One region of the Klebsiella sp. KE9456 genome, then DNA from elsewhere that is predicted to be linked to it. Evidence: predicted binding sites of a transcription regulator. Region 1 holds the regulator's gene; the other holds the start of a gene.
What was found. The regulator PhoB, encoded in region 1, activates phosphate uptake and scavenging genes when phosphate is short. The targets are predictions, from matches to a motif close to CTGTCATAAAACTGNCNNAT.
Positions count from the first base shown of each region.

Region 1 (4,358 bases):
CGCCTGCGCTACAGGAACTCGGCGCGAAACTGGGCATTGATTCGCAAACCGCCTCGGCGCTAATTGCCGAATACTTGCCAAAAATCGTCGATGGTCTGTCACCGCAGGGCGAAGCATCGGCTGAGGGCGATCTGGTCTCTGCAGGGATTAATCTGCTGAAAGGTAAGTTATTTAGTTAGATTTACGTCATTTGAGTATTCACGCGTGGCAAATTACAGGCCTGTATTCAGGCCTGAGACTGATGATAAACCTGTATCAGATATTGTGCCCGCATTTGCGCCGGGCGGCGGCTAACGCCTTGCCCGGCCTACAAAAATTATGATATCAATAGGTTACACATCACCTGTCGGTCCGCGCAAGCGAAACGCCGCCGGGCGATTCCTGAACAATGCACGCGGATGACTGCCCCCTAACTGACCAGCATTATTCTCGCCGCTACCCGTATCCCAGAACCGGCACAACCCGATCGCACCTGAACCACTACAGATCAGGCGCTGAGGATTAATTTTTGGCGATCAAACGTTCCGGTAACAAAAAGCTGAAACACGTGCCTTTACCCGGCGTACTCTCAATTTCCAGACGGCTGTCGTGATGACTAATGGCATGCTTGACGATCGCCAGCCCCAGTCCACTGCCGCCGGTCTGCCGCGAACGCGCTTTATCCACCCGATAAAAACGTTCAGTCAGGCGTGGAATATGTTCCGGCGCGATCCCCGGCCCGTTGTCCTCCACACGGAACAACGCCCCGTGCGGCGCACGCTGCCAGCTAACGGTGATTTCCGTTCCCGCCGGGGTATGATTAACCGCGTTATACACCAGATTGGAAATCGCGCTACGCAACTGTTCTTCATTGCCCAGCACTTTTAGCGCCTGATCGACTGAAAAATGCAAAACATGCTTCTGCTGGCTTAGCGTTTGTGCCTCGCGTTCAACGAGCCGCAGCATCATCGGAACATCAATTTTATCGTTCATCGCCAGCACCGGCGCCGCTTCAATTCGCGACAATGTCAACAACTGTTTCACCAGCCCTTCCATACGCTGCGTTTGCTCGCGCATGGTGTGTAACGCTTTTTCGCGCGTGGCCCCGGCCAGTTCCTGCTCCTGCATCATCTCCAGATACCCCTGCAATACCGTCAGCGGGGTACGTAACTCGTGGCTGACATTGGCAAAAAAATTACGCCGCGCCCCTTCGAGATTGTGCATCTGCGTAACATCGCGCGCCACCATCAACAGTTGATTATCGCTATAGGGCATCACGCGAATTTCCAGATGGCGGGCATTATTCAGCACCAGATTAAGCGGTTTTGAAAAGTCTCTGTATTTCAGATAGTGGGTAAATTCAGGATAGCGCAGAAGATTAAGGATATTCTGCCCATTATCATCCGGCCAGCGCAGATTCAGCAGTTGCTGGGCCAGACCGTTGCACCAGAACATGACGCCATCTTCCGTGGTCAGCACCACCGCATCAGGCAGAGATTCCGCACCGCTGCGAAAACGCTTAATCAGGCTACCCAGTTCGCGTCGACGCTTTTTATTACGCATCTGCATCTGATGCAGACCGTACAACAGCGGTTCCCAACTGCCGCTGCCAGGCGGCGGCGTCATGCTGCGATCAACCCACAGCCACCACGACAGGCGCATAAGATTCCAGAAATGCCAGATAAGAAGCGTTGTCACCGCCGCTAACAGAAACCACGGCAGATGACCCAAAAGCGCCCCGAGGATCAGGGCCGGGATACAACACAAGAAAAGCTCAAGCGCCAGCCTTTTCCATGACAGCCGTTCCAGCACGGGTCACACTCCTGTCAACATTCAGAAACGGGTAGAGAAACGATATCCCGTGCCGCGAACCGTTTGCACCATCCGATCATGGCCGCTATGTTCCAGCGCTTTACGCAGACGACGAATATGCACGTCCACCGTTCGGTCTTCTACATAGACGTTAGTTCCCCAGACATGATTCAGCAACTGTTCGCGGCTATAGACCCGTTCCGGATGTGTCATGAAGAAGTGTAATAATTTAAACTCCGTTGGCCCCATCTCCAGCGGATTTTCGCCGGTCATCACGCGATGTGAAGACGGATCGAGGCTCAGCCCCTGCATCTCAATCACCTCTTCCACCGCCATCGGCGAAATGCGTCGCATCACGGCCTTAATCCGCGCCACCAGCTCTTTCGGTGAGAATGGTTTGGTAATGTAATCATCCGCTCCGGTTTCCAGCCCGCGGACGCGATCTTCCTCTTCGCCGCGTGCGGTCAGCATCACCACCGGAATATCGCGGGTCATCGCTTCACGCTTAAGTTGTTTAATAAACTGCAGACCTGACCCACCCGGCAGCATCCAGTCAAGGAGGATCAAATCAGGCCAGGGTTCATTGAGTTGATTAACCGCGCTGTCAAAATCTTCCGCCTCAACCGGCTGAAAGCCGTTTTGCTCCAGCACAAAGCAGACCATTTCACGGATTGGAGCTTCATCTTCAACGACCAGAATTCTTCTCGCCATTATTTACCCTGTATTTTTTAGCCATCAGTATAGAAGTGCGCGGCCATTATGCGTCAGATTTATGACAGATTTATGAAAAAATGACGGACTGATGAACACGGATTTTGAATTATGACACGGACTTAACTCACCGCAGAGCGGTGTTATCCGGGGTGCTTAAAGGCGGCACGGGAGCAGGTCTCTGGCGCACAGGTAACGATGTCACCGGGGCGAGCGTAGCCAACACATAAGCAACCAGGAGTATGACAGGTATATAATACCGCTTACGTTTTTTCGCTAAGGGACCACTATGCGCATCCTTCACACGTCAGACTGGCATCTGGGCCAGAATTTTTACAGCAAAAGTCGCGCCGCTGAGCACCAGGCATTTCTCGACTGGCTGCTGTCCCGCGCACAGGAGCATGACGTTGATGCGATTATTGTCGCTGGCGATATTTTTGATACCGGCTCTCCGCCAAGCTACGCGCGCGAGCTGTATAACCGTTTTGTCGTTCAGCTACAGCAAACCGGCTGCCAGCTGGTGGTGCTGGCAGGAAACCACGATTCAGTGGCGACGCTTAATGAATCGCGGGACATTCTCGCCTTCCTGAAAACCACGGTGGTGGCCAACGCGGGTCACGCTCCCTTTATTTTGCCGCGGCGCGACGGTTCACCGGGGGCCATTTTTTGCCCGGTGCCCTTCCTGCGCCCGCGTGAACTGGTGACCAGCCAGGCCGGACACTCCAGCGGCGAAAAGCAGCAGCAGCTTCTCAACGCCATCAGCGACTACTACCAGCAGCAATACCAGCAGGCCTGCGCCCTGCGCGGCAACCAACAACTGCCAATTATTGCCAGCGGCCATTTAACCACCGTCGGCGCCAGCAAAAGCGATGCAGTTCGCGAAATCTATATCGGTACTCTCGATGCTTTCCCGGCAAGCCACTTCCCCCCTGCCGATTATATCGCGCTCGGCCATATACACCGGGCGCAGATCGTCGGCGGCTGCGAGCATATTCGCTATAGCGGCTCGCCCATCCCGCTGAGCTTTGATGAAACCGGAAAAAACAAAAGCGTCAATCTGGTGACCTTTCGTGACGGCCGCCTGGCGGAGGTCACGCCCCTTATCGTGCCCATCACCCAGCCGCTGGCGGTCTTAAAAGGCGATTTCGCCAGTATTGGCGAGCAGCTTAATCAATGGCAAAGCGACGATCGGTCACCTGCCGTATGGCTGGATATCGAAATCACCAGTGATGAATATTTACATGATATTCAAAGGAAAATTCAGGAAAAGACCGAAACGCTCCCGGTAGAAGTGCTGCTGGTGCGCCGCAGCCGCGACCAGCGCGAGCGCATTCTGGCGGGAGAAAGACGGGAAACCCTCAACGAACTACGGGTCGAGGATGTCTTCGCCCGTCGTCTGGCGCTGGAAACCCTGGAAGAGGCGCAACAGCAACGCCTGGAACACCTGTTTAATGCAACCCTGCATAGCCTGAACGGTGAGGACCGCCTGTGAAAATCCTGAGCTTACGCCTGAAAAATCTCAACTCGTTAAAAGGTGAATGGAAAATCGATTTCACCCGCGAGCCGTTCGCCAGCAACGGACTGTTCGCCATCACCGGGCCAACGGGTGCCGGGAAGACCACGCTGCTGGATGCCATCTGCCTCGCGCTGTATCACGAAACCCCGCGCCTGAGCAGCGTGTCGCAATCGCAAAACGATCTGATGACCCGCGATACCGCCGAGTGCCTGGCGGAAGTGGAATTCGAAGTTAAAGGTACCGCCTACCGCGCCTTCTGGAGCCAGAACCGGGCAAGAAACCAGCCGGACGGTAATCTGCAGGCCCCGCGCGTCGAACTGGCGCGCTGCGACGACGGCAA
Region 1 is NZ_JBDYQK010000026.1:52,372-56,729, reverse strand. It holds gene ABK821_RS21640 (YidB family protein) at 1-179, shown strand, start outside; gene phoR (phosphate regulon sensor histidine kinase PhoR) at 502-1,791, opposite strand; gene phoB (phosphate response regulator transcription factor PhoB) at 1,813-2,502, opposite strand; gene sbcD (exonuclease subunit SbcD) at 2,792-3,994, shown strand; gene sbcC (exonuclease subunit SbcC) at 3,991-4,358, shown strand, end outside.

Region 2 (4,358 bases), on a different contig from region 1:
AGGTAATCACAAACAGAATCAGGCCCAGTTCCATCAGCGCGGCAACGTGCAGACCCGTCTCCGCTTCGGCAAATTCGTTCGCCAGCGCAGAGGTAATACTGTTGCCTGGCATATATAGCGAGGCGCTGTCGAGCTGGTAGGTATTACCGATGATAAAGGTTACCGCCATGGTTTCCCCCAGCGCACGCCCCAGCCCGAGCATAATGCCGCCAATCACCCCATTTTTGGTGAACGGCAGGACGATACGCCAGATCACTTCCCAGGTCGTGCAGCCGATGCCATAGGCAGACTCTTTCATCATCACCGGGGTTTGTTCGAAGACATCGCGCATAACGGCCGCAATGTAAGGAATGATCATAATGGCAAGAATAACGCCCGCCGCCAGAATACCAATACCAAATGCCGGGCCGGAGAACAGCGCGCCGATAAACGGAATATTGGAAAGAATATTCCCGACCGGTTCCTGAAACCAGGTGGCAAACAGCGGCGCGAAGATAAACAGGCCCCACATGCCATAAACGATACTGGGGATCGCCGCCAGCAGTTCAATGGCAATGCCCAGCGGACGCTTCATCCATGCGGGAGAGAGTTCCGTCAGAAACAGTGCAATACCGAAACTCACCGGTACGGCGATCAGCAGTGCGATAAAAGAGGTTACCAGCGTGCCGTAAATCGGTACCAGGCCACCAAAAATTTGATTTGGCGCATCCCACTCTTTGGTCCACAGGAAGGAGAAACCAAATTTCTCAATACTTGGCCAGGAGGAGATGATGAGGGAGACAATGATGCCGCCAAGCATCAATAACACAATCAGCGCCGCCAGTTTTACCAGCACGCTGAAAATAATGTCCCCTTTTTTCCCCGGAGGGTTAAATGTCGGCTTGGTTGCAGCCATAAATTACTCTTTTCATTAAACGCGTTTACGAAGTTTGCCCATGCCGGATGGCGCTACGCTTATCCGGCCTACAAATCGGGCCTACAGTCGGAACTGTAGGGCGGATAAGCGTAGCGCCATCCGCCAGTTCGTTAAAGATATTCTATTAGTACAGCGCTTTACCGCTGCTGTCTTTCACATTGGTCTTCCATGCAGCATGAATCTGCTCAACGACGTTTTCCGGCAGCGTCGCATAGTCCAGCGCATTAGCTTCTTTACCGCCATTTTTGTATGCCCAATCGAAAAACTTCAGCACTTCCGTGGTTTGCGCCGGTTTAGTCGAGGTCTTGTGAACCAGGATAAAAGTCGTGGAGGTGATCGGCCATGCGTTCTCACCTTTCTGGTTAGTCAGATCCTGGGCAAAGGATTTGCTCCAGTCGATCTCTTTCGCGGCGTTAGCAAAGTTATCTTCGGTCGGGCTAACCGGCTTGCCGTCAGCGGAAATCAGCCTGGTGTAGGCCAGGTTGTTCTGTTTGGCGTAAGCGTACTCAACGTAGCCGATAGCGCCCGGCAGACGCTGAACGAAAGCGGCGATGCCGTCGTTACCTTTACCGCCCAGACCGGTCGGCCAGTTTACGGTCGTACCGGCACCGATTTTAGATTTCCACTCTTCGTTTACTTTCGACAGGTAGCTGGTGAAAACAAAGGACGTACCGGAACCATCGGCGCGACGAACCACCGCGATATTCTGAGAAGGCAGCTTCAGTCCAGGGTTGAGCTTAGCAATCGCAGCATCATCCCATTTTTTGATTTTGCCCAGATAGATATCACCCAGGGTTTTACCGTCGAGCACCAGCTCACCGGATTTCACACCAGGCAGGTTAACCGCCAGTACGACGCCGCCGATAACGGTCGGGAACTGGAACAGACCTTCCTGAGCGAGTTTTTCATCAGTCAGAGGAGCATCAGAAGCACCGAAATCTACGGTGTTAGCAATGATTTGTTTTACACCGCCAGAGGAACCGATACCCTGGTAATTGACTTTGTTACCGGTCTCTTTCTGATAGGTATCCGCCCATTTGGCATACACTGGCGCAGGGAAAGTTGCACCTGCACCTGTCAGGCTCGCTGCTGCAAAAGCAGAGAACGCGCTCATGGATAAGGTCGCGGCGACAACAGTTGCGACAGTGGTACGCATGACTTTCATAATGTCTCCTGCAAGATTTTCGTAAATCATTGTTAAGTGGCTACGATGAGCAAAATAGGACAAACAGGTGACAGTTAAATGTACGAAATATGACAGTTTTATGACAATCAAAAACGATGAAATAAACCACCAAAAAAAGCATTAATAAACAACATGTTTAATCATTTTATGACGTTGAGATGTCATGAAGATTTTCTTTTAATGACACTGAAAACAGTAGCTGAAGATGACGGTTTGTCACATTAAAACGACGGGAGAATTGATTAAAAACAGAACAGCGCAGAAAAAATGCCCCGCTTTCGCAGGGCATCATCACGATTACTCAACGGTAACAGATTTCGCCAGGTTACGCGGCTGGTCCACGTCGGTGCCTTTGATCAGCGCAACGTGATACGCCAGCAGTTGCAGCGGAACGGTGTAGAAGATCGGTGCAATCACCTCTTCCACATGCGGCATCTCAATGATGTGCATGTTGTCGCTGCTGACAAAACCGGCATCCTGGTCGGCGAAGACGTACAACTGGCCGCCACGGGCGCGGACTTCTTCGATGTTGGATTTCAGTTTTTCCAGCAGTTCGTTGTTCGGCGCCACCACGATAACCGGCATATCTGCATCGATCAGCGCCAGCGGGCCGTGTTTCAGCTCACCTGCCGCATACGCTTCTGCGTGAATATAAGAGATCTCTTTCAGCTTCAGCGCGCCTTCCAGCGCGATCGGATACTGATCGCCACGGCCCAGGAACAGGGCATGGTGTTTGTCAGAGAAATCTTCCGCCAGCGCTTCGATACGCTTGTCCTGAGACAGCATCTGTTCGATACGGCTCGGCAGCGCCTGCAAACCGTGAACGATGTCGTGCTCGATAGACGCATCCAGACCTTTCAGACGCGCCAGCTTCGCCACCAGCATCAGCAGAACGGTCAGCTGAGTGGTAAACGCTTTGGTGGAGGCCACGCCGATTTCCGTCCCGGCGTTGGTCATCATCGCCAGATCGGATTCACGCACCAGGGAAGAACCCGGAACGTTACAGATGGCGAGAGAACCCAGATAGCCCAGCTCTTTCGACAGGCGCAGACCGGCCAGGGTATCCGCCGTTTCGCCAGACTGAGACAGGGTGATCATCAGGCTGTTACGACGCACAGCGGATTTGCGGTAGCGGAATTCAGAGGCGATTTCGACGTCGCACGGAATACCGGCCAGCGCTTCAAACCAGTAGCGAGAAACCATACCGGAGTTATACGACGTGCCGCAGGCGATAATCTGAATATGTTCAACCTGAGACAGCAGTTCGTTCGCTTTTGGCCCCAGCTCGCTTAAATCCACTTCACCGTGGCTGATACGCCCGGTCAGCGTATTTTTAATCGCATTCGGCTGTTCGTAGATCTCTTTCTGCATGTAGTGGCGGTAGATGCCTTTATCGCCCGCGTCATATTGCAGACTGGATTCGATATCCTGACGTTTCACTTCCGCGCCGAATTTATCGAAAATGGAGACCGAACGACGGGTCACTTCCGCAATATCGCCTTCTTCCAGGAAGATGAAGCGACGGGTTACCGGCAGCAGCGCCAGCTGGTCAGAAGCGATAAAGTTTTCGCCCATACCCAGACCGATAACCAGCGGGCTGCCAGAACGCGCCGCCAGCAGCGTATCCGGGTGACGGGTATCCATGATTACCGTGCCGTACGCGCCGCGCAGTTGCGGAATCGCACGCATAACCGCTTCCCGCAGCGTCCCGCCTTGCTCCAGTTCCCAGTGCACTAAGTGAGCAATCACTTCGGTGTCCGTTTCGGAGACAAAAACGTAGCCCCGGGACTGCAACAGCTCACGCAGCGGCTCATGGTTTTCGATGATACCGTTATGCACCACCACAATATGGTCAGAAACATGCGGATGTGCGTTACCTTCAGACGGCTCACCATGCGTTGCCCAGCGGGTATGGGCAATCCCGGTTCCGCCGTGGAGAGGATGTTCTTCTACCGCCTGAGCCAGTATTTGTACTTTCCCGAGGCGACGAACACGGTTCATATGGCCTTCGTTATCCACAACCGCCAGACCAGCGGAGTCATAACCGCGGTATTCCAGACGGCGTAAACCTTCGAGAAGGATTTCAGCAATATCACGCTGCGCGACTGCGCCAACAATTCCACACATAGTTTTTAATTCCGATTTTGGCATTATGCCTGTCGTTGTCGCTGACCTGTTAATACCCGTATTTCGGGCGCCCCGAGCCTTGTAGAGAGTGGGGTTATTTTTATAGGTACTGCTTTTGGGCGAGCGATA
Region 2 is NZ_JBDYQK010000010.1:30,793-35,150, reverse strand. It holds gene pstC (phosphate ABC transporter permease PstC) at 1-895, opposite strand, end outside; gene pstS (phosphate ABC transporter substrate-binding protein PstS) at 1,041-2,081, opposite strand; gene glmS (glutamine--fructose-6-phosphate transaminase (isomerizing)) at 2,400-4,229, opposite strand.
Region 2: pstS (phosphate ABC transporter substrate-binding protein PstS) is a predicted target of PhoB. The motif match lies at 2,169-2,188, and genes of this name have one in related genera.